2 linked regions of the Asanoa ferruginea genome follow. The main gene of each other region encodes a partner of the protein of the gene in region 2 in a complex. Links are inferred from orthologs where the notes say so. Each region holds a gene or a part of one and is shown on either strand. Other genes may lie near its edges. The genes, in order: secY and secA.

Region 1 (14,542 bases), 350 kb from region 2 along the record:
CCCGGCCGGCGTGACCGGCTCGCCGCCGATCAGCAGGTGCCGGGTCTCGTCGACGTCGGAGGTCCACACCAGCGCGCCGCCGGCCGTCCGGGTCGGGGTGCCCGGCACCAGGGACACCCAGGCCGCGTCCCGCTGCTCGTGTTCGACCTCACTGGCGCCGCTGTCGGGGTCGACCCGGAGCACGCGTACGCAGGTCTGCGCCCGGTTCTGCACCGCGATGGTCAGGCCGCGGTGGTCCCAGGTCACGCCGGTGAGGTATTCGAAGCCGGTCCGGTCCCAGTCCACCGTGACCCGGCTGCCGGCGAGACCGAGGATGACCAGCCCGACATCGGCGTTGGTCGTGCCCGCCTCCGGGTAGCGCAGCGCGGTCGGCGGCGCAGCCGGATCGGACAGGTCAGCGATCCACCACACCTTCACCCGGCTCTCGTCGACCCGGGCGGCCACCAGCCGCTGGCCGTCGGGCGCCCACCAATAGCCGCGCAGGCGGTGCATCGACTCGCCGGCCACATGCTCGGCCAGCCCGTAGCGGACCTCCGGCGCCTCGGGTGCCGCGAGCGTCCGCCGGCCCGTGCCGTCGGCGCCGACGACGTGCAGGGCACCGGCGCTGACATAGCCGACCAACGCGCCGGTCGGGTCCGGTCGCGGGTCGACCACGCCGCCGCCGGTCGGCAGCGTCCGGACCGCACCGGAAGCGGGCTCGACCACCACGAGTTCGCCGCCGAGCGCCAGCGCCGCGACGGACTGGGCGCCGTCGCAGGCATACCCGGCGACGCCGCCGCCGGCCTCGCGGGCCCGCTCGCGCCGCCGGATCTCGGCTTCCGGCAGCGTGCTCTCGTCGAGCCCGAGGTCGCGCGGGTCGAGCAGCAACCGCTCGGCGTCGCCGGCGACGTCGTAGGCCCAGAGGCAGGAGATCGGGTCGACGCCGGAGTCGCTGCGGGTGAACAGCACCTGCTGCCCGTCGCCGCGGACCTGGAAGCGCGCCGGTGCGCCGAGGGTGAAGCCGCGGCTGCGGGCCCGGGCAACCGGGAAGCCCGACGCCGGCGTGGTCAGGACGGTGCCGAGGTCGACGCCGTGGCGCGCGCGGTGAGCAGGTCGCCGAGCCGGGCCCGGCCGCCGTCGGCGGCGGTGAGCACCCAGGCGCCGTCGGCGAGCAGGGCGATCGAGTGCTCGACGTGTGCGGCGACCGAGTTGTCGCGGGTGATCACGGTCCAGCCGTCGTCGAGCTCGACCGTGCGCGGCGAGCCCATCGTGATCATCGGCTCGATGGCCAGGCAGAGGCCGGGCACGAGCTTGATGCCGCGGCCCGGTCGGCCGTGGTTGAGCACGTGCGGGTCCTGGTGCATCTCGGTGCCGATGCCGTGGCCGCCGTAGCCGTCGACGACGCCGTAGCGGCCGCCGGCGCGGACCGCGGTCTCGACCGCGTGGCCGATGTCGGTCAGCCGGCCGCGGCCGGAGATGGTGCCCCGGGCGGCGGTGGCGATGCCGGCCCACATGGCGTCTTCGGCCACCTCGGCCATCCGCACCAGCTTCGGGTCGACGTCGCCGACCGGGACGGTGATGGCCGCGTCGCCGTGCCAGCCGTCGAGAACGGCACCGCAGTCGATGGAGATGAGGTCGCCGGCCTTGAGGACCTGCTTAGGCGAGGGGATGGCGTGCACGATCTGCTCGTTGACCGAGGAGCAGATCGATCCCGGGTAGCCGTGGTAGCCCTTGAACGACGGGACGCCGCCGGCGTCGCGGATGATGCCCTCGGCGATCGCGTCAAGATCGGCGGTGGTGACGCCCGGCGCAACGGCGGCGCGCATCGCGGCCAGGGCGTTGGCCACGACGAGGCCGGCCCGGCGCATCAGGTCGATCTGCTCAGGTGTCTTCAGCTGAACGTTCAGCTGGTGTCGGCGCATCAATCGAGACTACCTAACGCCCTCGGGCGTCAGCCGCCGTAGGAACGGAGTGCGTCGATCGCCCGGACCGTGACGTCTTCCACCGGCCCGGTCGCGTCGATGCCGACCAGCTTGCCCTGCGCGCCGTAGTAGTCGACCAGCGGCGCGGTCTTCTCGGAGTATTCGACCAGCCGCTTGGCGATCGTCTCGGCCTTGTCGTCGTCGCGCTGGAACAGCTCCGAACCGCAGCGGTCGCAGATGCCCTCACGGGACGTCGCGTCGAACTCGACATGCCAGATCTTGCCGCAGCCGCGGCAGGTCCGGCGGCCGGACAGCCGCCGGATCACCTCGTCGTCGTCGACCACGAGTTCCATCACGAGGTCGAGCGCGGTGCCCAGGTCGGCCAGCAACTTGTCGAGCGCGGCCGCCTGGGGCGTGGTGCGCGGGAAGCCGTCGAGCAGGAAGCCCTCGCCGGCGTCGGGCTCGGCGAGCCGCTCACGCACCATGTTGATGGTCACCTCGTCGGGCACGAGCTTGCCGGCGTCCATGTAACGCCGGGCCTCGACGCCCAACGGGGTGCCCTGGGAAACGTTGGCGCGGAAGATGTCCCCGGTCGAGATCTTGGGCACGGCCAGGTGCGCGGCGATGAACTCGGCCTGCGTCCCCTTTCCCGCGCCCGGAGGACCCACGAGAACAATTCGCACTAGCGGAGGAACCCTTCGTAGTTCCGCTGCATGAGCTGGCTCTCGATCTGCTTAACCGTCTCCAGCCCGACGCCGACCATGATCAGCACCGCCGTGCCGCCGAACGGGAAGTTCATGTATTGCTGACGGTCGAGCCAGATGAAGAAGAAGCTCGGCAGGATCGAGATGATGCCAAGGTAGAGAGCGCCGGGAAGGGTGATCCGGCTCAGGATGAAGTCGAGGTATTCGGCGGTCGGCTTGCCCGGCCGGATGCCGGGCACGAAGCCACCGTACTTCTTCATGTTGTCGGCAACCTCGGTCGGGTTGAACGTGATCGACACGTAGAAGTAGGTGAAGAAGATGATCAGCAAGAAGTAAAGGGTGATGTAGACCCAGCTGGTCGGCGTGACCAGGTTGTTCTGGATCCAGGCCTGCCAGTTGTTGAGGTTGTTGCGGTCGTAGAACTGCAACAGCAGGGCAGGCAGGTAGAGCAGGGACGACGCGAAGATCACGGGGATGACGCCGGCCTGGTTGACCTTGAGCGGTATGTAGGTGGACGTGCCGCCGTACATCCGGCGCCCGATCATCCGCTTCGCATATTGCACCGGAATTCGGCGCTGGGCCTGTTCGATGAAGACCACGAAGAAGATGATGAGCAGCACCAAGGCGATGACCAGGAAGAACTTCCACCAGCCCTGCGCGATCTTGATCTGCCAGCCCTCGCTGGGGAGGCGGGCCATGATCGAGGTGAAGATCAGGACCGACATGCCGTTGCCGACGCCGCGGTCGGTGATCAGCTCGCCCAGCCACATGACCACGCCGGTGCCGGCGGTCATCGTGATGACGAGCGACACCAGGGTGATCCAGCTCGGCAGCCCGGTGCCGTCCGGCACGATCGGGAACTGGTCGCACATGTTGTTGAACAGCTGCCCGGAGCGGGCCAGCGCGACGAACGCCGAGGCCTGGAGGATGCCGAGACCCAGGGTCAGGTAGCGCGTGTATTGCGTGATCTTCGCCTGACCGGCCTGACCCTCCTTGCGTAGCTGCTCCAGTCGCGGGATCACGACGGTCAGCAGCTGCAGGATGATCGACGCTGTGATGTAGGGCATGATGCCCAGCGCGAAGACCGACAGCGACAGCAACGCGCCACCGGAGAACAGGTTGAGCAGGTTGAACACGCCGCCTGCGTTGTTCGTCTGCATCAGGTCCATGCACTTCTGCACGTTTCCGTAGGAAACGCCCGGACTGGGCAAAGTGGCACCCAACCGGTAGACCGCGATGATCGCGACCGTGAACAACAGTTTCTTGCGCAGGTCAGGCGTGCGGAACGCACTGATAAATGCGGAGAGCAACGTCTTCCTCCTGCGCGGGCGGACCGCCGGGGTCGTGGCGGTTCGAGGTGGCTGTCGGTAGTGACTCGACACCCTGTCGGGAACGGACTCTAACTTATCTGGCTCGGAAGAGAACCGGCACGCCGGACCCATCCATCCGGAACGATATCCGTGCGCATCGCTCCAGATCAACGCTGGAAGGGCGCGGCTCCTGACGGTCGCCTGACCGTTGGAGCCGCGCCCTCGCCAACGTTACAGCTCTGTGGTGGCGCCACCAGCGGCTGCGATCTTCTCCTTGGCGGACGCGCTGAACGCGTGCGCCGAGATGCGGAGAGATACGCCACCGAGATCGCCCGTGCCGAGCACCTTGACCGGCTGGTTCTTGCGAACCGCGCCCGACTCGACGAGCTCGACCGGGCCGATCTCGCCGCCGTTCGGGAACAGCTCGGCCAGCTTGTCCAGGTTGACGACCTGGAAGACGACCTTGTTCTGGTTGCGGAAGCCCTTCATCTTCGGCAGCCGCATGTGGATGGGCATCTGCCCGCCCTCGAACGACGCCGGGACGTTCTTGCGGGCCTTGGAGCCCTTCGTGCCGCGACCGGCGGTCTTGCCCTTGGAGCCTTCACCGCGACCCACACGGGTCTTGTCGGTCTTGGCACCCGGGGCGGGACGCAGGTGGTGAACCTTGATCGTCATTATTCGACCTCCTCGACCTTCACGAGGTGGTTGACGGTGAAGATCATGCCCCGAATCTCGGGGCGGTCCTCCTTGACCACCACGTCGTTGATCCGCTTCAGGCCGAGCGACCGCAGGGACTCCCGCTGGTTGTGCTTCGACCCGATGTGGGACCGGACCTGAGTGACCTTGAGCCGTGCCATCAGACACTCACCCCAGCCCGGCTCGCCAGCATCGCGGCCGGCGCCACGTCTTCGACGGGCAGGCCACGACGGGCGGCAACAGCCTCCGGCGACTCGAGCGCCTTGAGGGCCGCCACGGTCGCGTGGACGATGTTGATCGGGTTCGACGAGCCGAGGCTCTTCGAGAGCACGTCGTGGATGCCCGCGCACTCGAGCACGGCGCGGACCGGCCCGCCGGCGATGACGCCCGTACCGGCCGAGGCCGGCTTGAGCAGCACCACACCAGCGGCGTCTTCGCCCTGCACCGGGTGCGGGATCGACTGTGCGATCCGGGGCACCTTGAAGAAGTGCTTCTTGGCCTCTTCGACACCCTTGGCGATCGCCGCGGGCACCTCCTTGGCCTTGCCGTACCCGACTCCGACCGTGCCGTCGCCGTCGCCGACGATCACCAGAGCGGTGAAGCTGAACCGCCGACCGCCCTTGACGACCTTGGCAACCCGGTTGATCGCGACGACCCGCTCGAGGTGCGGGGTCTTCTCGACGGGCGCGTTTCCGCGGCCGCCCTCGCGGCGGTTATCGCGGCGACCACCTTCGTTGCCACCGGACCCGCCGCCACGGCGCTGTTGACCTGGCATCAGCAGCCTTCCTTTCTCAGATGTGACGGGGTCAGAACTCGAGCCCGGCTTCGCGCGCGGCCTTGGCCAACGCGGCGATGCGACCCGCATATTTGCTGCCACCGCGGTCGAAGACGACCTTCGACACGCCGGCGGCCTTGGCCCGCTCGGCGAGGAGCGCGCCGACCTTGCCGGCCATCGCGCTCTTGTCGCCGTCGGTGCCTCGGATCGAGGCGTCCATGGTCGACGCCGATGCCAGGGTGTGACCCTTGGCGTCGTCGACGATCTGGGCGTTGATGTGCCGCAGCGACCGGGTGACGACCAGGCGCGGACGCTCGGCCGAACCCACCAGGTTCTTGCGGACCCGGAAGTGCCGACGCGCCCGGCCGATGGCCCGCTTCGCGGCAACGCCGCGACGGCGCTTGAGTAGCGTGGCGGTCACTTCTTACCTGCCTTTCCAGCCTTGCGGCGGACGACCTCACCCTGGTAGCGGACGCCCTTGCCCTTGTAGGGCTCCGGCGGACGGATCTTCCGGATGTTGGCGGCCACCTCACCGACCTGCTGCTTGTCGATGCCGGCGATGTGGAACAGCGTCGGGCGCTCAACCGTGAAGGTGATGCCGTCCGGCGCCGGAACCACGACCGGGTGCGAGAAGCCGAGCGCGAACTCGAGATCCTTGCCCTTCGCGGTCACCCGGTAGCCGGTGCCGGCGATCTCGAGCGTCTTGCGGTAACCGTCGGTCACCCCGACGACCATGTTCGCCACCAGCGTACGCGAGAGGCCGTGCAGCTCCTTGGCCTTGCGCTCGTCGTTGGGGCGCTTGACCACGAGCTCGTTCTCTTCGCGCTCGATCGTGATCGGCTCGGCCAGCACGTGGCTCAGCTGACCCTTCGGGCCCTTCACCTGAACGGTCTGGCCGTTGATCGTGATATCGACGCCCGTCGGGACCGGGATCGTCTTACGTCCAATTCGCGACATTTCTTTAAACTCCCCGGTTACCAGACGAAGGCGAGGACTTCCCCGCCCACGCTCCGCTTGCGGGCCTGCCGGTCGGTCAGCAGTCCCTGGGACGTCGAAATGATCGCCACGCCCAAACCGCCGAGCACCCGCGGGAGCCCATCCGACTTGGCGTAAACCCGCAGACCGGGCTTGGACACGCGCTTGATCCCAGCCAGGCTCCGCTCGCGGTTCTGGCCGTATTTGAGCTCGACCACCAGTCGCTTGCCGACGACGCCCTCGGCGGGCTCCTCGACCGCCCAGGTGGCGATGTAGCCCTCGCTCTTGAGGACCTCGGCGATGTTCGCCTTGATCTTCGAGTAGGGCATCGTCACCCGGTCGTGGTAGGCCTGGTTGGCGTTGCGCAGACGGGTGAGCATGTCTGCGATCGGGTCGGTCATCGTCATGAGTTCTCGTCAACCTTTCTCGCCGTGGTTCCCCGCGCGGGGCCTACGGCGAAGCGGTATTTCGGGTGGTGGCTTACCACGAGGCCTTCGACACACCGGGGAGCTCACCACGGTGAGCCATCTCCCGGATGCAGACCCGGCAGAGACCGAACTTGCGGTAGACCGCCTTGGGACGCCCGCAACGCTGGCAACGGGTGTAGGCACGAACCGCGAACTTCGGCTTCGCGGCAGCCTTGATGATCAGCGCCTTCTTAGCCATGTGCTCAGTTCTCCTTGAACGGGAAGCCCAGGAGCTTGAGCAGCGCCCGGCCCTCGGCGTCAGTCGTCGCGGTCGTGACCACCGTGATGTCCATGCCCCGTACGCGGTCGATCCGGTCCTGGTCGATCTCGTGGAACACCGACTGCTCGGTCAGCCCGAACGTGTAGTTGCCGTTGCCGTCGAGCTTGCGGGCATCGAGGCCGCGGAAGTCACGGATACGCGGGAGGGCGATCGACAGCAGCCGGTCGAGGAACTCCCACATCCGGTCGCCGCGCAGCGTCACCTTGGCGCCGATCGGCATGCCCTCGCGCAGCTTGAACTGCGCGATGGACTTGGTCGCCCGGCGGACCAACGGCTTCTGGCCGGTGATCGTGGCCAGGTCGCGGACCGCGCCGTCGATCAGCTTCGCGTCGCGGGCCGCCTCGCCGACGCCCATGTTGACGACGATCTTGACGAGGCCCGGCGTCTGCATCGGGTTGCTGTAGGTGAACTGCTCGCGCAGCTGCCCAACAACCTCTTCGCGGTAGCGCTGCTTCAGGCGCGGCAGCGTGGGGGCTGTCGTGGTCATCAGAGTTCCTTACCGGTGCTGCGTGCGATGCGCACCTTGATGCCGTCGTCGCCGACGCGGTAGCCGACGCGGGTCGGCTTGCCGTCGGAGTCCACGACCATCACGTTCGAGACGTGAATGGGTGCCTCCTGCGTGACGATGCCGCCGGTCTTGGCGCCGCGCTGGGTCGTGCGAATGCGTTCGTGCTTCTTGACCCGGTTGACGCCCTCGACAATGACCTTGTCCTGGCGCGGCAGGGCCGAGATGACCTTGCCCTTGGCGCCCTTGTCCTTGCCGGCGATGACGACGACCGTGTCGCCCTTCTTCACCTTCATGGCTAGAGCACCTCCGGTGCCAACGAAATGATCTTCATGAAACGCTTGTCCCGGAGCTCCCGGCCAACCGGACCGAAGATACGGGTGCCACGCGGGTCACCGCCATCTTTGATGATCACGGCCGCGTTCTCGTCGAAGCGGATGTAGGAACCGTCCGGACGCCGCTTCTCCTTCGCGGTGCGAACGATGACCGCCTTGACGACGTCACCCTTCTTCACACCGGCGCCGGGGATGGCGTCCTTGACGGTGGCGACGATCACGTCGCCAATGCCCGCGTAGCGCCGACCCGAGCCGCCGAGGACCCGGATGCACAGGATCTCCCGCGCACCCGTGTTGTCGGCGACACGCAGTCGCGACTCTTGCTGAATCACGTCTATCTCCTCTGTCTGCCAGTCCTCCGGCGCTGCCGGAGCTTGGAAGAACCGGTCGGCTTATTACTTCGCGCGCTCGAGGATCTCCACGACGCGCCAGCGCTTGGTGGCGGACAGCGGACGGGTCTCCATGATCAGGACCCGGTCGCCGGTGCCACAGGCGTTCTGCTCGTCGTGGACCTTGAGCTTCCTCGTACGCCGCAGAACCTTGCCGTAGAGCGGGTGCTTGACCCGGTCCTCGACCTCGACCACGACGGTCTTGTCCATCTTGTCGCTCACCACGAGACCCTCACGGGTCTTGCGGGTGGCCCGCTCGGGAGCGGCGGTGGTGTTCTCAGTCATCACGCAGTCACCTCAGTTGGCGCGGCCGAGAGCCCCAGCTCACGCTCACGCATGATCGTGTAGATCCGGGCGATCTCCTTGCGGATGACCTGCAGCCGACGGTTGTTGTCGAGCTGGCCCGTCGCGGACTGCACGCGGAGGTTGAACAGCTCCGCCTTGGCCTCGCGCAGCAGCGAGATCAGCTCCTCTTCGGGGAGCTCTCGCAGCTCGGAGGCCTTGGTGCCCGCTGCCATCAGGATTCACCCACTTCGCGTGTCACGATGCGGCACTTCATCGGAAGCTTGTGGATCGCGCGACGCATCGCCTCTCGCGCAATCTGCTCGTTGGGGAACGACATCTCGAACAGGACGCGACCCGGCTTGATGTTGGCCACCCACCACTCGGGCGAACCCTTGCCGGAACCCATGCGGGTTTCGGCCGGCTTCTTGGTCAGGGCCTGGTCCGGGAAGACCGTGATCCAGACCTTGCCACCACGCTTGATGTGGCGGGTCATCGCGATACGGGCGGCCTCGATCTGCCGGTTGGTCAGGTAGGCCGACTCGATCGCCTGGATACCGAACTCGCCGAAGACCACCCGGTTGCCGCCCTTGGACGAACCATGACGGTCCGGGTGGTGCGGCTTGCGGAAGCCCTTCGGGGGCTTACGTGGCATGAGCATCGGGATCAGCCCTCCTGCGCTGAGCTGTCTTGGCCGGCGTCCGGCGCCGGCGTTGCTGCCGGAGCAGCACTCTCGGTCGGGGCCGCCGCGGCGGGCGCGGCCGGCGGACCACCGGCGAGCTCGGCCTGGGCCGCGCGGCCCGCCTCGGTGCCGCCCGCGGTCGTGCCGGACGAACCGGAACGGCCACGACGCGGACGCTCGGGACGGTCGCCCCGCTCGCGACGGGGACGCGGCGCGCCGGCGTCGGCCGGAGCCTCGCGACCCGGAACGGCGTCGCCCTTGTAGATCCAGACCTTCACGCCGATGCGGCCGAACGTCGTGCGGGCCTCGAAGAAGCCGTATTCGATGTTGGCCCGCAGCGTGTGCAGCGGAACGCGACCCTCGCGGTAGAACTCGGTGCGGCTCATCTCGGCGCCGCCGAGGCGGCCGGAGACCTGCACCCGGATGCCCTTGACGATCGGGTTCTTCATCGCCGACTGCATGGCCTTGCGCATCGCCCGGCGGAAGCTGACCCGGCTCGACAGCTGCTCGGCCACGCCCTGCGCGACGAGCTGAGCGTCGGACTCGGGGTTCTTCACCTCGAGGATGTTGAGCTGCACCTGCTTGCCGGTGAGCTTCTCGAGCTCGCCGCGGATCCGGTCAGCCTCCGCACCCTTACGGCCGATGACGATGCCCGGCCGGGCGGTGTGGATGTCGACCCGGACCCGGTCGCGGGTGCGCTCGATGTCGACCTTGGAAATGCCGGCGCGCTCAAGACCCTTGGACATCATCCGGCGGATCTTGACGTCTTCGCCGATGTAGTCCTTGTAGAGCTTGTCCGCGAACCAGCGCGACTTCCAATCGGTCGAGATGCCGAGCCGGAACCCGTGCGGGTGAACCTTCTGACCCATTACTCGGTCCCCTCCTCGGCGGTCTCGTCCGCCTTGGTCTCCGTCGCCTTGCTTTCGGTCGCCTTCTTGGCGGCCTTCTTCGCCGGCGCCTTCTTGGCTGGCGTCGGCTCGGCGGCGGTCGCCTCGGTCGGCGTTTCCGTCTCCTGCACCGCGGTCGCGGGTGCGGCCTTGGCGGCCTTCGCCGGCGCGGCCTTACGCGTCGAACGCTGAGCCGGAGCCACTGCCTCGACGGCCACTGTGATGTGGCACGTCCGCTTGCGGATCCGGTAGGCCCGACCCTGTGCGCGCGGCCGGAACCGCTTCATGGTCGGACCCTCGTCGACGAACGCCTCGCTGACGAGCAACGCGTCGGGGTCCAGCCGCTCGTTGTTCTCCGCGTTGGCGATCGCGCTGGCGAGCACCTTGTAGACCTGCTCGCTCGCCGACTGCGGCGCGAACTGGAGCACCGTGAGCGCCTCCTTCGCGGGCAGACCGCGGACGAGGTTGACCACCCGGCGCGCCTTGTTCGGCGAGATGCGCACGTGGCGCGCAACCGCCCGTGCGCCCGGAAGCGCCGGAGCGTCGCCCTTGACTGGCATCGCTGTAACCCCTCTGATCCTCTATCTGCACCGCGTCAGCGGCGGCGGCTCTTCCGGTCGTCCTTCTCGTGACCCTTGAACGTGCGGGTCAACGCGAACTCGCCGAGCTTGTGCCCGACCATGGCCTCGGTGACGAACACCGGGACGTGCTTGCGACCGTCGTGCACGGCGATCGTGTGCCCGAGCATCTCGGGGATGATCGTCGAACGGCGCGACCACGTCTTGATGACGTTCTTCGAGCCCTTGTCGTTCTGCGTCTCCACCTTCTTGATCAGGTGGTCGTCGACGAACGGGCCCTTCTTCAGGCTGCGTGGCATCTCGGGTTATCCCCGCTTCCGGTTGGCGTAACGACGGCGGACGATCAGCCGGTCGCTCGGCTGGCCCTTGCGGCGGGTTCGGCCCTCAGGCTTACCCTGCGGGTTGACCGGGTGGCGACCGCCGGACGTCTTGCCCTCACCACCACCGTGCGGGTGGTCGATCGGGTTCATGGCGACACCACGGACGGAGGGGCGCTTGCCCTTCCAGCGCATCCGGCCGGCCTTGCCCCAGTTGATGTTCGACTGGTCGGCGTTGCCGATCTCGCCCACGGTCGCGCGGCACCGCACGTCGACCCGCCGGATCTCGCCCGAGGGCATCCGGAGCGTCGCGTACTGGCCTTCGCGGCCGAGCAACTGGATGCCGACACCGGCCGAGCGGGCCAGCTTGGCACCGCCGCCCGGGCGCAGTTCCACGCCGTGCACCTGGGTGCCGACGGGGATGTTGCGCAGCGGCAGGTTGTTGCCGGGCTTGATGTCGGCGCCCGGACCGGACTCGACGGCGTCGCCCTGCTTCAGGTCCTTCGGCGCGATGATGTATCGCTTCTCGCCGTCGGCGTAGTGCAGCAGCGCGATGCGCGCGGTGCGGTTCGGGTCGTATTCGATGTGCGCGACCTTGGCCGGCACGCCGTCCTTGTCGACCCGCTTGAAGTCGATGATGCGGTATTGCCGCTTGTGGCCGCCGCCCTGGTGCCGGGTGGTGATCCGGCCGTGGGCGTTGCGCCCACCCTTCTTCGGCAGCGGAGCCAGCAGCGACTTCTCCGGCGTCGACCGGGTGATCTCAGCGAAGTCAGCAACGCTGGAACCACGCCGGCCCGGCGTCGTCGGCTTGTACTTACGGATAGCCATTGTTGTCTACACCCCTCAGCTGACCGGGCCGCCGAAGGCCTCGATGCGGTCGCCCTCAGCCAGCTTCACCATCGCGCGCTTGGTGTCCTTGCGCTTGCCCCAGCCGGTGCGGGTGCGCTTGCGCTTGCCCTCACGGTTGAGCGTGTTGACGGTCAGGACGCGGACGTTGAAGATCTGCTGAATCGCGATCTTGATCTGCGTCTTGTTCGCATCCGGGGCCACGAGGAACGTGTACCAGTTGCGGTTCAGCTCGCTGTAGCTCTTCTCCGAGACGATCGGCGCGACGATGATGTCGCGCGGATCCGCGATGGTCGGCATCAGTTCTCCTCTTGCGCGGCTTCGGCCGGCACACCGAGGAACTCGTCCAGGGCGTCCTTGGTGAAGACCACGTCGTCGGCGACCAGCACGTCGTACGTGTTGAGCTGGCCGGCCTCGATCAGGTGCACCCGCGGCTCGTTGCGCAGCGAGAGCCAGTTGATCTCGTCGGTCGCGGTCAGCACCACGAGCACCCGCTTGGCCTGCGTCACCTTGGTGAGCGTGCCGAGCGCTGCCTTCGTGGAGGGCGCCTCGCCGGAGACGAACGCCTCGACCACGTGGACGTGACCGCTGCGGGCCCGGTCGGAGAGGGCACCGCGGAGCGCGGCGGCCTTCATCTTCTTGGGCGTCCGCTGGCTGTAGTCACGCGGAACCGGACCGTGGACAACGCCACCGCCGGTGAACTGCGGCGCCCGCAGTGAGCCCTGCCGGGCGCGGCCGGTGCCCTTCTGCTTGTAGGGCTTCTTGCCGCCGCCCCGGACCTCGCCGCGGGACTTGGCCTTGTGCGTGCCCTGGCGCGCGGCGGCCAGCTGGGCCACCACGACCTGGTGCATCAGCGGAATGTTGGCCTGCGCGTCGAAGATGTCAGCGGGCAGCTCCACAGAGCCGCTCTTGCCACCGTCGACGGTGATCACGTCGACCGCAGTCATCACGCACCACCCTTCGTGGCCAGCACCTTCGCCGCCGAGCGGACCAGGATCAGCGCGCCCTTGGGGCCGGGAATGGCGCCCTTGACGAGCAGCAGGTTGTTCTCGGTGTCGACCGCCTGGATCGTCAGGTTCTGCACCGTGTAGCGGCGACCGCCCATGCGACCGGCCATCCGGACACCCTTGAACACGCGACCCGGGGTCGCGCAGGCGCCGATGGAGCCGGGCGAGCGGTGCTTGCGCTCGACGCCGTGGCTGGCCTTGAGGCCGTGGAAGCCGTGCCGCTTCATGACGCCGGCGAAGCCCTTGCCCTTGGTGCGGCCGGTCACGTCGATCGACGCGCCGGGCGCGAACGCCTCGACGGTGACCTCCTGGCCGAGCTCGTAGTCGCCGGCGTCGTTGGTACGCAGCTCGACGATGTGGCGCCGAGGTGCGACGCCCGCCTTCGCGTAGTGGCCGGACTTCGGCTTGTTGACCTTGCGCGGGTCGATCGCGCCGTAGGCCAGCTGGACGGCCGCGTAGCCGTCGTTGTCACCGGTGCGGACCTGGGTCACGACGCAGGGGCCGGCCTGGACCACGGTGACCGGAACAACACGGTTGTTGTCCCAGACCTGGGTCATGCCGAGCTTGGCGCCCAGGATGCCCTTCACTTGCCTGTCCATGAGTTCGCAGTCCCTACAGCTTGATCTCGATGTCGACACCGGCCGGCAGGTCGAGGCGCATCAGCGAGTCGACCGTCTTCGGCGTCGGGTCGATGATGTCGATCAGCCGCTTGTGCGTGCGCATCTCGAAGTGCTCGCGCGAGTCCTTGTATTTGTGCGGCGAGCGGATGACGCAGAAACGGTTGATCTCCGTGGGCAGCGGCACCGGGCCCGCGACCTGCGCCCCGGTGCGGGTCACCGTCTCGACGATCTTGCGCGCCGACGAGTCGACGACCTCGTGGTCGTAGGCCTTGAGCCGGATGCGGATCTTCTGTCCCGCCATGGTGGCTTCTGTTCCTTCTCTCGATGCCGCTCTTGTCGTGGGTTTGACCCCACTCCTCCGACCCCCGCGGTCGGGCGTGTCGTGCCCTGTGACCAGGCTCCGCCGCAAAGCGGCGGTGTCTTTCGGGGTCGGACGCCTCTGAAGGAGGCGCCACGCGCGAGGTGGCTGCTGAGCCATTTGTCGCCCCTCTCGGCGCCAAATGGCGCAGAGAGCGGACCGCCTAGGGGCCAGCAGCCACCGTCGCGTACGCAACCTGACTAGTATGCCGGATCCAGCCCGGCAGACCTAATCGGGGTTACCTGTTTACTTGATGATCTTCGTGACGCGACCAGCGCCGACCGTGCGACCACCCTCGCGAATCGCGAACTTGAGGTTTTCCTCCATCGCGATGGGCTGGATGAGCTTGACCGACATCGTGGTGTTGTCGCCCGGCATGACCATCTCGGTGCCCTCGGGCAGCGTGACGACGCCGGTAACGTCCGTGGTGCGGAAGTAGAACTGCGGACGGTAGTTCTGGAAGAACGGGGTGTGCCGGCCACCCTCCTCCTTGGAGAGGATGTAGACGGTCGCCTCGAACTCGGTGTGCGGGGTGTTCGTGCCCGGCTTCACCACGACCATGCCGCGCTCGACCTCGTCGCGCTTGGTGCCGCGCAGCAGAAGGCCGACGTTCTCACCGGCGCGAGCG
Region 2 (15,102 bases):
GGCCGCCGACAGCACCCTCGCCGACGCCGACGCGATCCTCGACGCGCTGCACTGGCGGCTGCCGCTGCTGGAGTCGGCCGACGCGCTGCTCGACGGCACGCTGCGGGAGGCCCGGCTGCTCGGCCTGGTCGCGCACGGAGCCCTCACCACGCTCGGCCGGGCGCTGGTCGACGCGCCGGGCACGCTCGCGGCGGTGTCCGGTGAGTTGCTGCCCGACGCGGTTGCCGAGGCGATCTTCGAGGCCGACCTGACCGCGCTGGTGCCCGGCCTACCGGCGGCGCCGCTGGCGACCCTGCTCGACGCGGCCGCCGAGCGCGACGGGTTCCGCTGGCGGTTCACGGCCCGGTCGGTGCGGGCCGCCCTGGACGCCGGGTTCACCGGCGCGACGCTGCTCGAGGCGCTGCGCATCGTCGCCGCCGACGGCGCGCTGCCGCAGGTGCTGGAATACCTGATCGACGACGCCGGCCGGCAGCACGGCCAGGTGCGGGTGCGCGCGGTCGGCTGCGTGCTGCACACCGAGTCGGCCGGGCTGGCCGCCGAGTTGCTCAGCGCCCGGCCGTTGCGCGGGCTCGGGCTGGCCGCGCTCGCGCCGACGATCCTGACCAGCCCGCGGGCCGCCGACGAGACGCTCGACCTGTTGCGCGGCGCGGGCTACTCCCCCGCGGGTGAGGACGCGACCGGAGCGCCGACCGTACGCCGGTCGCCTCGGATCCGTGCCACACCCCGGCGACGGGGCGGGCACGTCCCGGCAGCGCGGTCGGTGCCCACCGGGGATCTGGTCGAACTCGCCGAGCGGTTGCTCGAGGCCGGCCCGGCGCCGGCCGTGCTCGCCCTGGTGGCCGCCGCCGACGATCCGGCGCCGGCCGACAAGCCCAGCGAACGGCCGATGCTCTGGCTGGTGCCCGAGGTCGGCGACGAGCCCGACGACGATCCCACCGCCGAGGTGGCCGCCGTTGTCCGGCGGCACACCCCACAACTCGACCAGCGCGAGCGCGACCTGCTGGTCTATGCGATCGCGGTCGGCGGCCAGGCCATCACGATCGACTACCGCACGGCCGGCGGCGACTTCTCCAGCCGGGTCGTCGAGCCCTTGGAACTCGACGGCAAGCGGATGGTCGCCTGGTGCCATCTGCGCGAAGACGAACGCGTCTTCGGCCTCAACCGCATCGAGCGGGTGCGACCCGCTTAGCCCATGTGCGGGTAGCGGTGATCCGTCGGCGGCACGAAGGTCTCCTTGATCGTGCGGGGGCTGGTCCACCGGATCAGGTTGTGCCAGGAGCCGGCCTTGTCGTTGGTGCCGCTGGCCCGCGCGCCACCGAACGGCTGCTGGCCGACCACGGCGCCGGTCGGCTTGTCGTTGATGTAGAAGTTGCCGGCCGCGTAGCGGAGCACCTCGCCGACCTGGTCGACGACCCGGCGGTCATTGGCGAAGATCGAGCCCGTCAACGCGTAGGGTGCGGCGCTCTCCGCCTGTCGCACCACCTCGTCGAAGCGGGCGTCGTCGAAGACGTGCACGCCGAGGATCGGCCCGAAGTATTCGGTGGTGAACACCTCGTTGGTCGGGTCGGAGCACTCGACCACGGTCGGCCGCACGAACCAGCCCTCGCTGTCGTCGGCGGTGCCACCGGCGAGCACGGTGCTGGTCGCCGAGTTCTTGATCCGGTCGAGCGCGCCGGCGTGCTTGGCGAACGCCCGGGCGTCGATCACCGCGCCGCCGAAGTTGCGGAAGTCGCTCACGTCGCCGTAGGTCAGGCTGTCGGCGGTCGCGGCCAGCCGGTCGCGCAGGCCGCCTTCCCAGATCGACCGCGGGATGTAGGCGCGGGACGCCGCCGAGCACTTCTGGCCCTGATATTCGAAGGCACCCCGGATCAGGGCGGTGTGCAGCGCATCGACGTCGGCGCTTCCGTGCGCGACGACGAAGTCCTTGCCACCGGTCTCGCCGACCAGCCGCGGGTAGCCCCGGTAGCGGTCGAGGTTGGTGCCCACCTCGTGCCAGAGGTGCCGGAAGGTCGGAGTCGAACCGGTGAAGTGGATGCCGGCCAGGTCGGGGTCGGTCAGCGCGACCTCGGAGACGGCCAGGCCGTCGCCGGTCACCATGTTGATCACGCCGGGCGGCAGGCCGGCGGCCTCGAACAGGCGCATCGTGAAGTGCGCCGCGAACTGCTGGGTCGGCGACGGCTTCCAGATCACCGTGTTGCCCATCAGCGCCGGTGCGCTGGGCAGGTTGCCGGCGATCGCGGTGAAGTTGAACGGCGTGATCGCGTAGACGAAGCCCTCCAGCGGGCGGTGGTCGAACCGGTTCCACACGCCGTTGGCCGACCGCGGCTGGTCGGCCAAGAGGTCGTGGCCGAACTTTACGTTGAAGCGAAGGAAGTCGATCAGCTCACAGGCCGCGTCGATCTCCGCCTGGTAGGCGGTCTTCGACTGGCCGAGCATGGTCGCCGCGTTGAGCGTGTCGCGCCAGGGGCCGGCCAGCAGATCGGCTGCCCGGAGGAAGATGGCCGACCGGTCCTCGTAGGAAAGGCTCCGCCACATGGGTGCCGCCGCCTTCGCGGCCGTCACCGCCGCCTGCGCGTCAGCGTTGGACGCGTTGTGGGTGACCCCCAGCACATGCCGGTGATGGTGTGGCTGGACGACGTCGATGGCGTCGCCGGCGCCCATGCGCTGCTCGCCGTCGATCGTCATGGTCAGCTCGGCCCGCTCGCCCGCCAGTTCGGCGAGGCGGCGCTGGAGGCTGTCACGCTCGGCGCTGCCGGGCGCGTAGTCGCGCACCGGCTCGTTGCGCGGCTCGGGGGTGGTGAACACGGCGTCCATCTACGGCTCCTGACCGATCTCGACGGCTTTGGCGACATCCGGCCCGCCGGCGCCGGGCGGTCAACCGGGCGCGCGGCCGCGGTGACCGGCGGGTGCCGGCGCCACGGCGGTGGGACCTCAAGCCATATTCGCACGTCCGACCGCACGGGTACGGGTCTGCGCCCGCGCCCGGGCGGTGTCAGAGGGCCCGCGTACGCTGGGGCGTCGAGCGGACCGGGGTCATACGGACCGAAGGGGAGACGATGAGCGAGCGCACCGGGGCTGTGGGCACCGAACCCGACTCGCCACCTGACGGAGCTCCGGTTGTGGTGGAGCAGCGGACGCGGGCGGGCGACCCGGCACCCGCCGCTGTCGAGGCCGCCGAGAGCGCCGATCTGGTCGCCGAAACTGACACGGTCGCCGACACCGAGACGGTCCCCGACCCTGAGCCGGTCGGCGACGCTGAGCCGGTCGCCGACGCTGAGCCGGCCGACCCTGAGCCGGCCGACCCTGAGCCGGCCGATGGAGCCGGTGACAGCGCTCCGGTGCGGATCTCGTCGCGGCCGACCGGCCGTACCCCCGGAATGGTTCCTGGTCCTGGCGCCGGGATCTTGGCTCTGCTCGCGTTGGCCTGGTTCGGCACCACGCTGTGGGTGCTCCAGCGGGAGATCTCGACCTCGGTGACCGACGCGGTGGCGATCGCCTCGGCGGCCATCTCGCTGCCGACGGTCGTCTCGGCGAGCCTGGTCGCGGGCGCCGCGTCGGCCCTGGTCGCGGTCAACCTGATCGCCCGCGCGGGCTGGACGCCGGCGGCATCGACCCGGTGGGCGGGCGCGCTGGTCACCAGCATCGCCGTCGGTCTGTTGGGCGCGCTCGGCGTGATCGTCGGCTACGACGGGCCCGGCAGCCGGGTCCTCGCCGCGACGGTCGCGGCGGCTGCGGTGGTCGGCGGCGCGCTCGCCGGCCTGCGCCCGACCTCGGTGGTGGCGGCGGTGCTGTCCGGAGCGCTCGCGGTGTTCGCGGTGCAGTTCGTGCTCAACTACCTCGGCGCCGACTCGATCTCCGGCTCCAGCAACCTGGCCGCGATCGTGGCCGGCGTGGTCGCGGGCCTGGTTCCGTTCTTCTACCTGCGCCGGGTGACCCGGCGGGAGACCACCGAGGGCGGCGCGCTGCGCTGGCCGTTCTACATGCTGACCGGTGCCGGTGTCGGCGTCGCCCTGCTAATCACCGAGGTGGTCACCCGGGTCGGTGGCGCGCAGGTGCTCGACGCGGTGGCGTCGCTGAGCGACCTCGACCGCGCCTACCGCGCCGAGGTCGACGGCAAGCGCCTGGTCTACGCGCTGATCGTGCTGTTCGTCGGCGCGCTGGCGGCCACGATCGCGTTCGGCCGCACGCTGCCGTCAAAGAAGCGTGTCTAGCTCCGACACGTCAAACCACTCCAGCTCGTGGTCTTCGGCGCTGTCGACGGTGAACTGCGCGTCGGGGTCGCCGGCCAGGGCCTCTTCGACCTGATCGGCGGCCGCGGCGACGTCTTGCGCCGCATCAGCGCTGTCCACGTGGATGGCGGCGACCGACTGCACCGGCACCGGCCCGGTCAGCTTGACCATGCTCGACCCGAGCTCGGCGTCGACCCGCTGGACGGCCGTGCGGGCCAGGTCGGCGGAGACCACGACCCGCCGGCGCGGTGCGTCGGGATCGCGGCGGAGCAGGCGCAGGGCGCTCTGTGCGGCGCGGGTGAAGGCGACGTATTCGAGCTCTTCCTCGTCGCCTTCCGCGTACCACTCGCGTAGGTCGGCGGTCACCGCGTGCGCGGCGGCGGCGGTCAGGCCCTCGTTGCGGAGGGCGGCGAGCATGGGCAGCGTCGCCGGCAGGTAGACCCGGATCAGAGCGTCTGGCACCGCACGTTCATACACTGCCCGCGGGTGTGGCCGCCAGCGGCGCGGTCAACGGGTCTGCCGGTCGGGTGACCAGCCCGTCGGCGGTGCTGACCGGGAAACCCTCGCGGATCCAGTATTCGATGCCGCCGATCATCTCCCGCACCTGATAACCGCGGCGCGCCAGCTCGTGGGCGGCCTTGGTGGCGCCGTCGCACCCCGGGCCCCAGCAGTAGACGACGACGGGCTTCGTCTTGTCCGGCAGCTTCCTGCTGGCGTGCAGGGGGATCGTCTTTCGGGGCAGATGGATGGCGTACGGGATGTGCCCCTGGCGCCAGGAGGCCAGGTCACGGGTGTCGACGAGGGTGAAGGGCGGGTCGTCGCCCGCGGCGCGTACATCTGAGACGTCGGTCTGAAAGGCCAGCTTGGCGGCGAAGAACTCCTCGGCGTTCATGGTTGTTGACGCTATTGGCGTTTCGTTCGTGGCTGAAGTGGCGATTCCCGGTGCTTGGCTGGTTCTGCCGGTGATTCGCCGGTAGTTTGCTCTCGTGGCCGCTGATTCCCCTCTTCTCGATGCGACGGACTGGAAGCTGTTGTCGGCGCTCCAGCAGGACGGGCGGGCGTCGTTCGCCGAGTTGGCCCGGTCGGTGGCGATGTCGCCGAGCGCGGTGACCGAGCGGGTGCGCCGGCTGGAGGAGGCCGGGGTGCTGGCCGGCTACCGCGCGGTCGTGGCGCCGTCTGCCGTCGGCCTGGGCATCATGGCGTTCGTCCGGTTGCGCTATCCGACCGGCAACTACAAGCCGTTCTACGCGCTGCTCGACACCACGCCCGAGATCATCGAGGCACACCACGTCACTGGCGAAGACTGCTTCGTGCTCAAGGTGATGGCCCGCTCGATGCGCCACCTGGAGACGGTGGCCGGCCGGATCGCGGGCCTGGGCTCGGTCACGACGAGCGTGGTCTACTCCAGCCCGCTACCCGGCCGGGAGGTGTCCGCGGGTGCCGCGCTGCCGGCTGGCCCCGGGGCCGAGGCATAGGTGCTGCCGCGAGGCAGTCGGTGGCAAACTGAGCCAACCGAGCAAACATTGGGGTGACACGGTGGAGTCGAGGTTCCTGCAACTGTCCGAGGTGGCCGAGGAACTGGCCGTCTCGGACTCGCAGGTCTACCACATGGTCCGCAGCGGCGAACTCCCCGCAATCAAAATCGGCGGCCGCGGCCAGTGGCGGGTCGAGCGGGTCAAGCTCGAGGAATACATAGCCCGTAAATACACCGAGACCGCGGAGTGGGTGCAGGGCAACCCGCTGGTCGACAAGTAGCCCGTTTCCTGGTTATCGGGGTGTCCGCTGAGGCGGACACCCCGTTTTCGTGGCACGACATTGACGGTGGCCAAGGTCTGCGGCCAGAATGAGGCAGTCGGAGGCAAACGAAGGCAAACGCAAGATTCTTTGTTTCGACCAGCCACCCGGGGAGGCTGCCCGATGTCCATCGCCACCCAAGCCACACCCGTGCGACCGGAACCCCACCCGGCCCCGCGCGGCTCGATCAGCCGGCGCCCCACACCGGCGCCCTACCGGGTCGCCCACGACGGCGGCGCGTCGCTGATCCGCCGATCACCACATCAGAAGCGCACGGTGACCCGCGGCTACTGGCCACCGATCCCGGTCCGTCCCGCACCCACGTTCGAGCCGCCCTATGTCGACGAGCCCGGCGCCAACGACTGGTACCGCGAGGCCGCCGGCCAGCTGGCCTTCGACTTCGCGTCGTTGTTCCGCCAACGCGAGCCAGCTCTACCCGTCGTTCCTGCGCCAACCGCACCGCCGCCGATCGTCTCGGCTTCCCTCGAGGCCCAATCGGCGGCGCGCCGCTTCACCCGGGCGTGCCTGGAGATCCTCAACGGCTACCGGCCGGCGGCGCACGTCCGCTCACTAGCCCAACCGAGCACCGCACACACCCTGATCGACCAACTGGTCGACGCCCTACGCCGAATGCCGGGCCCGCCAGCCGCGTCCCGCCGCGCCGCCCAGCCGGAGTTGGTGAAGCTCCGCCGCCTGCGAGTCAGCGAGCCGATGCCAGGCGTGGTGGAGGCGGCTGCGGCGTTAGGCACCGACAGCCGCACCTGGGCAATGGCCTTCCGTCTGGAACACAAGAGCACCGCCTGGCTAGGCACCGTCCTCCAGGTCATCTGACCCCCGGAGCGCCCACTGGCCCGGGCACGCCGGTGGGCGCTCTGGGCTCCATCCGTCCATAGCCCCCTGCAGCCCACAGCTTCGCCCGAAGTAGGCCGAGTCCTCTGGACGCCGCAGTGGCCGCAGGTGCCGCAGGGACCGCGACCACCGCGGGGTCAAGACACCGCGGCGGCCGCGGTCACCGCTGGGACAGCACCACCACAGGCTCAAGGCCCTACGGCGGCTGCAGTCACCGCTGGAACCGCGATCGCCGCGGCCTCAACGCACCGCAGTGGGCGCCAGCAGTGCTGGGGCCGCGACCGCCGCAGGCTCAAGGCCCTACGGCGGCCGCGGTCACCGCTGGAACCGCGACCGCCGCGGCCTCAACGCACCGCAGTGGGCGCCAGCAGCGCTGGGACCGCGACCGCCGCGGGCTCAACGCACAGCGGCGCTTGCGGTCACCGCTGGAACCGCGACCGCCGCGGGCTCAACGCACAGCGGCGCTTGCAGTCACCGCTGGAACCGCGACCGCCGCGGGCTCAACGCACAGCGGCGCCTGCGGTCACCGCTGGAACCGCGACCGCCGCGGGCTCAACGCACAGCGGCGCCTGCGGTCACCGCTGGAACCGCGACCGCCGCGGTCTCAAAGCACCGCAGCCGCAACGGGCACTGCCGGACCGGTACCGGCAGGCGCAAGACACCGCGGTGGCCGCGGGCACCCCCCACCGCGGCCACCGCGGGCTCAGCCCGCTGCCGCCCAGCGGGCACGGCCGGGACCTCGGCACCGGCGGGCTAAGGCCGCCGTGTCGTAGCCCTGCCGGTCCGGTCGCAGCAGGCACCGCCGGGACCGATACCGGCAGGTGCAGACACCGCTGTGGCCGCGGGCACCCCCCACCGCGGCCACAGCGGGCTCAGCCCGGCCAACGGACGCAGCGGGCGACGGCGGCCAGCCGCCCGGGGGGCGGATCGGCGCCGGCGCGACCTGATCTGGGGCGTTTGATATGGGGTTGGCTCGGCGTTTCCCGCTCGCCAGCCACCCCAGATCAGATCGAAGACCGACGCCGGAGCCCGGCGATCCCACCGACGCTTTGCTCTGCTGCCATCTAGGCCCCACCGCTCAGGGTGCCGGGGCGTATCTGGCAGCAGAGCAAAGTCTCCTGACCCCTTTGCTCTGCACCCCTGTAGGCAGCACCCACGAGGGCCTGCGCTTCCCACAAGGGTGCAGAGCAAAGCCGGCTGACGCGGCGGCCGGGGCCGCGGCGGCCGTCGCTGGGACCGGCCACCGCGACCGCCGCCGAGCCAGGCCGCGGCTGTCAGCGTCGCCTCGGGCCACGCCGTCAGCCCAAGCCACCGCGGGCGCCACCGGCCCAGACCACCGCGACCGCGGGCGCGTCCGGCCCAGGCCACCGCGGGCGCCGCCGCGACCGCGACGACCAAGCCGATCAATGACGCCGCAGCCACCGCAAGCGCCGCAGGGACCGCGGTGGGTGGGTGCGGACGGGGCGGGCAGCGATGGGGAATGCCAGCCTGAAAGGAGAGCCGGCGGCCCGCCCCGGGAAACGGAAAAGCCCGCCTCCAGCGCGGAGGCGGGCTTTTCCTAAGGCGTGTCAGTTCCCCGTCGGGGATCCGTGGCAGCGCTTGTATTTCTTGCCTGAACCGCACGGGCAGGGCGCGTTGCGGGACGGGCCGTTGCTCGGCGCGGCGGCCTTGCCGGGCGACGGGCGGCGGCCCGGCGTCGGGCGCGGGCGATCGCCGTCGCCGGCAGGGGCCGGGCCACCCACGCCCAGGGCCGGTGCGTGCTGCATCGGCGGCTGGGGCTGGACCTGCTGCACTGCGACCCCGCCGCCGCCGGCGGCGCCGTCGATGGTGGGCGCTGAGTATTGCAGGCCCTGGGGGCGCGAGGAGCGGCCCAGGCCCTTGGCCTTGATCTCGATGGTCGCGTCGTCGGGCATTGGGAGGCCGCCGCGGGCTGCCGGTTCGGCCGCCGCCTCGGGGGTTGGGGTTTCCTCGACCTGGACTTCCAGGTTGTAGAGGAAGCCGACCGTCTCCTCCTTGATGCCGTCCATCATCGTGGCGAACATCTCGAAGCCCTCGCGCTGGTATTCGACCACCGGGTCGCGCTGGGCGTAGGCCCGCAGGCTGATGCCTTCCTGCAGGTAGTCCATCTCGTAGAGGTGCTCGCGCCACTTGCGGTCGATGACCTGGAGCAGCACCATGCGCTCGAGTTGGCGGGTCGCCTCGACGCCGAGTTCTTCCTCGCGGGTGTCGTAGGCGTTGTGGGCGTCGTCCTTCATCCGGGCGAGCAGGAAGTCGGCGTCGATGCTGTTGCGCTCGCCACCTGCTTCGTCTTCAACGTCTTCGACGGTCACGCCGACCGGGTAGAGCTGCTTCAGGCTCGACCAGAGCTGGTCGAGATCCCAGTCTTCGGCGTAGCCGTCGGCGGTGGCGCCCTGCACGTAGGCCTCGACCGTGTCGTCGATCATGTGGCGCACCTGGTCGTGCAGGTCTTCGCCGTCGAGCACGCGCTTGCGCTCGGCGTAGATGACCTGGCGCTGGCGGTTGAGCACCTCGTCGTATTTCAGAACGTTCTTGCGGATCTCGGCGTTTTGGCCCTCGATCTGGGCCTGGGCGCTGCGGATCTGCCGGGTCACCATCTTGGACTCGATCGGCACATCCTCGGGGATGTTGAACCGCTCCATGACGGCCTCGACCGCACCCGCGCGGAAGCGGCGCATCAGCTCGTCCTGGAGCGACAGGTAGAACCGGGACTCGCCCGGGTCGCCCTGCCGGCCGGAACGGCCGCGGAGCTGGTTGTCGATCCGGCGGGACTCGTGTCGCTCGGTGCCCAGCACGTAGAGACCGCCGGCCTCGATGACCTCGTCGGCCTCGGCCTCGCAGTGCTGCTTCCAGCGGGGCAGGATCTCCTCGAACGCCTTGGCGTAGTCGTCTTCGTGCTCGACCGGGTCGAGACCGCGCTGGTGCAGCTCGGCCGCCGCCAGGTTGTCGGCGCTGCCGCCGAGCAGGATGTCGGTGCCTCGACCGGCCATGTTGGTCGCGACGGTCACCGCGCCACGCCGGCCGGCCTGCGCGATGATCTCCGCCTCCTGGGCGTGGTATTTCGCGTTGAGGACCGAGTGCGTGATGCCGCGGCGGCGCAGCAACTGGGAGAGGATCTCGGAGTTTTGCACCGAGACCGTGCCGACCAGGATCGGCTGGCCCAGGGCGTGCCGCTCGGCGATGTCTTCGATGACCGCGTTGAACTTGGCCTTCTCGGTCTTGTAGATGACGTCGGGGCGGTCGATGCGGACCATCGGGCGGTGGGTCGGGATCGAGACCACGCCGACGTTGTAGACCTTGTTGAACTCGCCGGCCTCGGTCTGCGCCGTGCCGGTCATGCCGGCCAGCTTCTCGTACAAGCGGAAGTAGTTCTGCAGTGTGATCGTCGCAAGAGTCTGGTTCTCCTGCTTGATCTCGACGCCTTCCTTGGCCTCGATCGCCTGGTGCATGCCCTCGTTGTAGCGGCGGCCGTGCAGGATGCGGCCGGTGAACTCGTCGACGATCAGCACCTCACCGTCGTTGACGATGTAGTCCTTGTCGCGCTTGTAGAGCTCTTTGGCCTTGATCGCGTTGTTGAGGTAGCCGACGAGCGGCGTGTTGACCGACTCGTAGAGGTTGTCGATGCCGAGCCGGTCTTCGACCTTGGCGACACCGCGCTCGGTGATCGCGATCGTGCGCTTGGCGTAGTCGACCTCGTAGTCGCCCTCGCCGTCCTTGCCGACCTGGAGCCGGGCGACGACGCCGGAGAACTCCGTATACCACCGGGCTGAGTGCTCGGCCGGGCCGGAGATGATCAGCGGGGTGCGCGCCTCGTCGATGAGGATCGAGTCGACCTCGTCGACGATCGCGAAGTTGTGACCGCGCTGCACCAACTCGTCCTTCGACCACGCCATGTTGTCGCGCAGGTAGTCGAAGCCGAACTCGTTGTTGGTGCCGTAGGTGATGTCGCACTCGTAGGCGGCGCGGTGCTCGACCGCCGGCCGGTTGGGCAGCACGACACCGACGGTGAGCCCGAGGAACTGGTGCACCCGCCCGACCCACTCGGCGTCACGTTGCGCCAGGTAGTCGTTGACGGTGATGACGTGCACGCCCTTGCCCGAGAGGCCGTTGAGATAGGCGGGGAAGACACCGGTCAGGGTCTTGCCCTCACCGGTCTTCATCTCCGAGATGTTGCCGAAGTGCAACGCCGCGCCGCCCATGAGCTGCACGTCGTAGGCCCGCTGGCCAAGCACCCGGGCGGCCGCCTCGCGGGCGGTCGCGAACGCTTCCGGCAGCAGGTCGTCGAGGGTCTCACCCTCGGCCAGCCGCTCCCGGTATTGGAAAGTTAAATCACGGAGTTCTTCGTCGGTGAGGTTGACGTAGTCGTCCTCGATCGAGTTGATCGCAGCTGCGATGGCCTTGAGCCGGCGCAACATGCGTCCTTCGCCCGCACGAAGGAACTTTTCCAGAATCGACACGGATCAACGCTCCCCTAGACGGTCTGCCGAACTATGGTAGGCGCTCCTACGGGGTGACTGTCAGGGGCGGTTCCCGACGAGCAGGTTATAACGGACATAATGAAGCTAACGCCGGGAGAAATCCGGTTATGCCCCGGGGGAACCGTCCGGCAGGATGACCGCGTGGAGCCCCCGAAGATCATCAAAGATGGTTTGGTCATACGCGCGTGGCGTGCGGATGACGCGGCGTCGGTCGAGCGGGCCTGCCAGGATCCGGACATTCAGCGCTGGACCTCCGTCCCGGTTCCCTACCGCCGCGAGCACGCCGACTATTTCGTCGGCCAACTCTCCCCCACAGCCTGGCATGCCGGCACCGGCGCCCCCCTCGGGGTCTTCGACGAGGCCACCGGCGAGTTGCTCGGCTCCTCCGGGCTGATCTCGCTGAGCGCCGACCGCACCGTTGGTGAGATCGGTTACTGGACCGCGCCGTGGGCACGCGGTCGGGGCGCCGCCACCGCCGCCGCCCGCGCGGTTGCGCAGTGGGCAATTGATCTTGGGGTACGGCGGCTCGTCTGGCGCGCCGAGGTCGGCAACCACCTGTCCCGCCTGGTCGCGCTGCGGGCCGGCTTCACGATGGAGGGCATCGCCCGGCACGACCTCGAGGACCGCAGTGGCGAGCGGCGCGACGCCTGGGTCGGCTCCCTGCTGCCCGGCGACCCGACCGACCCCGACGTCGCCGGGCCGGGCTCGCCCGAGGCACGCCGCGCGGTCGCGTTCAGCCGGCCGCAGCCCGACCTCTTCGCGGCAACCCGCGGCGGGGAGCTCAAGCTGCGCCCGCTGGAGGAGCGCGACATCGACGCCATCACCGAAAGCTCGAACGACCCGGAAACAGTTCGCTGGACCACGATCCCGCACCCCTACCGCCGCGAGCACGGCGAGTTCTTCGTCCGCGACTACTGCGCCGGGGTCTGGCTCCGCGGCACGGGAGCGGTGTTCGGCATCAGCGATCCGGAAACTGACGCCTACGCCGGGATCATGGAACTGCGCCTGCACCCCACCCGCCCGGCGCTCGCCGACGTCGGTTTCGTGGTCCCGCCGCAGGCGCGCGGTCGCGGTTTCGCGCCGGCGGCCCTGTCGGCGGTCTGCGCCTGGGGTTTCACCGCGCTCGGCGTCGAGCGGATCGGTTGGTGGGCCAACGCCGGCAACGAGGCGTCGCGGCGGGTCGCCGACAAGGCCGGCTTCACGTTCGAGGGCACCAACCGCGGCTACCTCGAGCACCGCGGCGAGCGGGTCGACGGGTGGGCGGGGGCGCTGTTAGCGTCCGATGAGCCGTTCAACGGGAGGGCACAGGCATGAAGCCCGAAACCATCGAGGCGCCGGGTGTACGGCTGCGCCTGGTTCGCGACAACGACGCGGCCGACATCGAGACCGCTTGCAACGACGGCGACGTCCGCCGGTTCCTGCCGAGCCTGCCCCAGCCCTATACCCGCGACGACGCGCAGCGGTTCGTCCGCGACGGCGCCACCGAGGCGTGGGCGACCGGTGGCGGCATCTACGCGATCGCCGACCCGGCCACCGACCGGTTGCTCGGCACGATCGGCGTGCACCACGTCGACAATGACCGCGCGCAGGGCGAGATCGGCTACTGGGTGGCGCCGTGGGCCCGCGGGAAGCGGGTCGCGACGACGGCGACCAAGGCCCTCGCCGCGCACGCGTTCGCCGAGGGTTTCGACCGGCTCGAGCTGCTGACCGCCTGGGAAAACGCGAAGAGCGTCCGGGTCGCGCTGGCGGCCGGTTTCCAGTCCGAGGGCGCCCGCCGCGGCGCGGCGCGTAACGCCGACGGCACGCGGCGCGAGGTCGCGGTCTTCGCCCGGCTGGTCGGTGACCCCGGCGAGCCGGTCAAACGGCTGCTGCCCGACCTGCCCGGCGGCCAGCTCACCGACGGCGTGCTGACCCTGCGGCCGGTCGCGCCGGCTGACGCCGACTTCTACTTCGACCTGCTCAGCACTCCCGACATCATCGCGTCGCACGTGCCGCCGGTCGCACCCGACCGCGAGGAGATCCAGCTCCGCTGCGAGCGGGCGCAAACCCGCTGGCTGCTGGGTGAGCGCGCCGACCTCGTGATGGTCGACGCCGCGACGGGTGCCCCGGCCGGTGACATCGGCCTCTACTACCAGGAGCCGATGACCGGGCAGGCGATGATCGGCTACTGCGTGCACCCGGCGTTCCGCGGCCGGCGCTTCGCGACCCGGGCAAGCGTGCTGCTGGGCCGGTGGGTGTTCGCCAACACCGGCATCGGCCGGCTGATCGCCGGCACCAACCCGAGCAACGCCGGCTCGCAGAAGGTGCTCGAGGCGGCCGGCTTCCTCCGCGAGGGCTACCAGCGCAGCCGGCTGCCCGGTCTGGCCGGCGGCCGCATCGACGACATCCTCTGGGCCGTGCTGCCCGGTGATCTCCGCGAGACGACCTGAACGGTCATCGCCCGTGGTTGCGCTCGTCGATTAAGGTGAGCCCACTTGCAGCGGGACCTGGGAGATGAGATGACTGTTCGGCGGCGCAGCACTGCGCGCGTCGTTCTGGGCGCCGCGTTCCTCGGCCTGGCGGCTGGTGGGGTGGCGGCCTGCGACTCGGCCGATGACGACCACACCTTCTACTGCGTCGACCAGAACGACACGATCGTCAACGAAGACGACTGCGACGACGACGGCAACGGGCACGGCGGCTTCTTCTTCTGGGCACACTCGCCGCGCTACAAGAAGGGCCTCAAGGCCGGCGCCAAGCTGCCCTCGGGCGGGTCGAAGTTCGCCTACAACGATGCCGCCCAGCGCACCGCCTGGGGCCTCCCGGCGACCGGCCGGGTCAGCAACGGCACGGTCAAGTCGAGCGTGGTCGGCAAGGGCGGCAGCAGCGGAGGCGGCAGCAGCAAGTCGTCCGGCGGCTGAGGTGCGTCGGGTCGCACACGGTGTGCAACGAGAGGCTTGGGAGCGGGCCAACGCCGCCCTCGGGCTGACCTACAACGACACTCCGCTGCCCGACGGGCGGGTCGTCTCCTACTGGCGCGAGGGCCCGTTCTACGACTTCGACCTCGACGAGGTGCTGGCGCTCGAGCAGGCGGCGAGCACCCTGCACCGGATGTGTGTGGAGGCGGGCGACCATATCGTTTCCCGTTGCCCGCGGCGCGACCGCGCGGTGCGCCGGGAGGCCTACCTGTCCGCCGAGTGCTGGCCCGACACGTGCCTGATGTCGAAGATCGGCATCCCGGAATACGTGCACGAGCAGGTGATCCGCACCTGGTTCGACGGTGACAAGGACGCCTGGACCCACGCCGACAAGGACCTGTTCGGCGCGCACACGCACGCGCCGCAGGGCCCCGACTACTCGCCGAGCGTCTACGGCCGGTTCGACCTCTGGTATGCCGGCAAGGGCAGCACGCCCAAGCTGCTGGAGTTCAACGCGCAGACGCCGACCGCCCTGCTGGAGAGCGCGGTGATCCAGTGGGCCTGGCTGGAGCAGACCGGCCAGACCAACGACCCCGAGCGGCAGTGGAACGCGTTGCACGAGCGGCTGGTCGAGGCGTGGCGGCGCAACATGGCGGAGTTGCGCGCGGCGCGCCCGTGGCTGCCCGAGCGGCCGACGATCTACTTCGCCTACGAGACCAGCGAGACCTCGGGCGAAGACCGGATGAACGTGGCCTACCTGATGGAAACCGCGACACAGGCGGGTTTCCCGACCGAGCTGATCGCGATGAGCCAGATCGGTGTCGACGAGGCCGACGG

The links.
Region 1: the proteins of secA (region 2) and secY are in contact, whole or in part, in a crystal structure (PDB 3DIN), measured with the Thermotoga maritima proteins. The link is inferred for Asanoa ferruginea from one-to-one orthologs. Residues at the interface, in WP_004082002.1 of Thermotoga maritima: Glu261, Ala262, Arg263, Lys300, Ala301, Arg302, Thr303, Ile304, Ile305, Leu323, Tyr324, Asp325, Pro326, Val329, Ser330, Tyr333, Ile336, Lys340, Phe345, Val349, Glu363, Phe364, Tyr374, Ser375, Gly376, Gly377, Glu393, Ile395, Thr482, Ser483; in WP_004081795.1 of Thermotoga maritima: Glu108, Gly109, Glu110, Glu111, Ala236, Glu237, Arg238, Arg239, Ile240, Thr241, Ile242, Gln243, Tyr244, Ala245, Arg246, Arg247, Val248, Thr249, Gly250, Arg251, Arg252, Val253, Tyr254, Gly256, Ala257, Ser258, Thr259, Tyr260, Leu261, Pro262.

The regions. Positions count from the first base shown.
Region 1 is NZ_QUMQ01000001.1:1,334,108-1,348,649, forward strand. The notes cover bases 1,750-4,630. They hold secY (preprotein translocase subunit SecY), read right to left. Parts: upstream 3,916-4,630; coding sequence 2,584-3,915; downstream 1,750-2,583. Other genes in these bases: map (type I methionyl aminopeptidase), read right to left, coding at 1,750-1,901; DFJ67_RS06520 (adenylate kinase), read right to left, coding at 1,931-2,584; rplO (50S ribosomal protein L15), read right to left, coding at 4,147-4,590; rpmD (50S ribosomal protein L30), read right to left, coding at 4,590-4,630. Also shown: DFJ67_RS06510 (S9 family peptidase), read right to left, coding at 1-948; more of map, read right to left, coding at 1,047-1,749; more of rpmD, read right to left, coding at 4,631-4,772; rpsE (30S ribosomal protein S5), read right to left, coding at 4,772-5,386; rplR (50S ribosomal protein L18), read right to left, coding at 5,418-5,807; rplF (50S ribosomal protein L6), read right to left, coding at 5,804-6,343; rpsH (30S ribosomal protein S8), read right to left, coding at 6,361-6,768; DFJ67_RS06560 (type Z 30S ribosomal protein S14), read right to left, coding at 6,842-7,027; rplE (50S ribosomal protein L5), read right to left, coding at 7,032-7,595; rplX (50S ribosomal protein L24), read right to left, coding at 7,595-7,909; rplN (50S ribosomal protein L14), read right to left, coding at 7,912-8,280; rpsQ (30S ribosomal protein S17), read right to left, coding at 8,344-8,622; rpmC (50S ribosomal protein L29), read right to left, coding at 8,622-8,855; rplP (50S ribosomal protein L16), read right to left, coding at 8,855-9,280; rpsC (30S ribosomal protein S3), read right to left, coding at 9,286-10,170; rpsS (30S ribosomal protein S19), read right to left, coding at 10,784-11,065; and 6 more genes. UniProt on the Escherichia coli protein: The central subunit of the protein translocation channel SecYEG. Consists of two halves formed by TMs 1-5 and 6-10.
Region 2 is NZ_QUMQ01000001.1:974,485-989,586, forward strand. The notes cover bases 8,241-11,681. They hold secA (preprotein translocase subunit SecA), read right to left. Parts: upstream 11,348-11,681; coding sequence 8,441-11,347; downstream 8,241-8,440. Other genes in these bases: DFJ67_RS04875 (GNAT family N-acetyltransferase), read left to right, coding at 11,510-11,681. Outside these bases: DFJ67_RS04830 (helicase-associated domain-containing protein), read left to right, coding at 1-1,189; pruA (L-glutamate gamma-semialdehyde dehydrogenase), read right to left, coding at 1,186-2,814; DFJ67_RS04840 (hypothetical protein), read left to right, coding at 3,123-4,211; DFJ67_RS04845 (DUF6912 family protein), read right to left, coding at 4,194-4,646; DFJ67_RS04850 (rhodanese-like domain-containing protein), read right to left, coding at 4,699-5,121; DFJ67_RS04855 (Lrp/AsnC family transcriptional regulator), read left to right, coding at 5,216-5,704; DFJ67_RS04860 (helix-turn-helix transcriptional regulator), read left to right, coding at 5,766-5,984; DFJ67_RS04865 (Rv3235 family protein), read left to right, coding at 6,147-6,854; more of DFJ67_RS04875, read left to right, coding at 11,682-12,682; DFJ67_RS04880 (GNAT family N-acetyltransferase), read left to right, coding at 12,679-13,797; DFJ67_RS04885 (hypothetical protein), read left to right, coding at 13,867-14,268; DFJ67_RS04890 (glutathionylspermidine synthase family protein), read left to right, coding at 14,291-15,102. UniProt on the Escherichia coli protein: Required for protein export, interacts with the SecYEG preprotein conducting channel.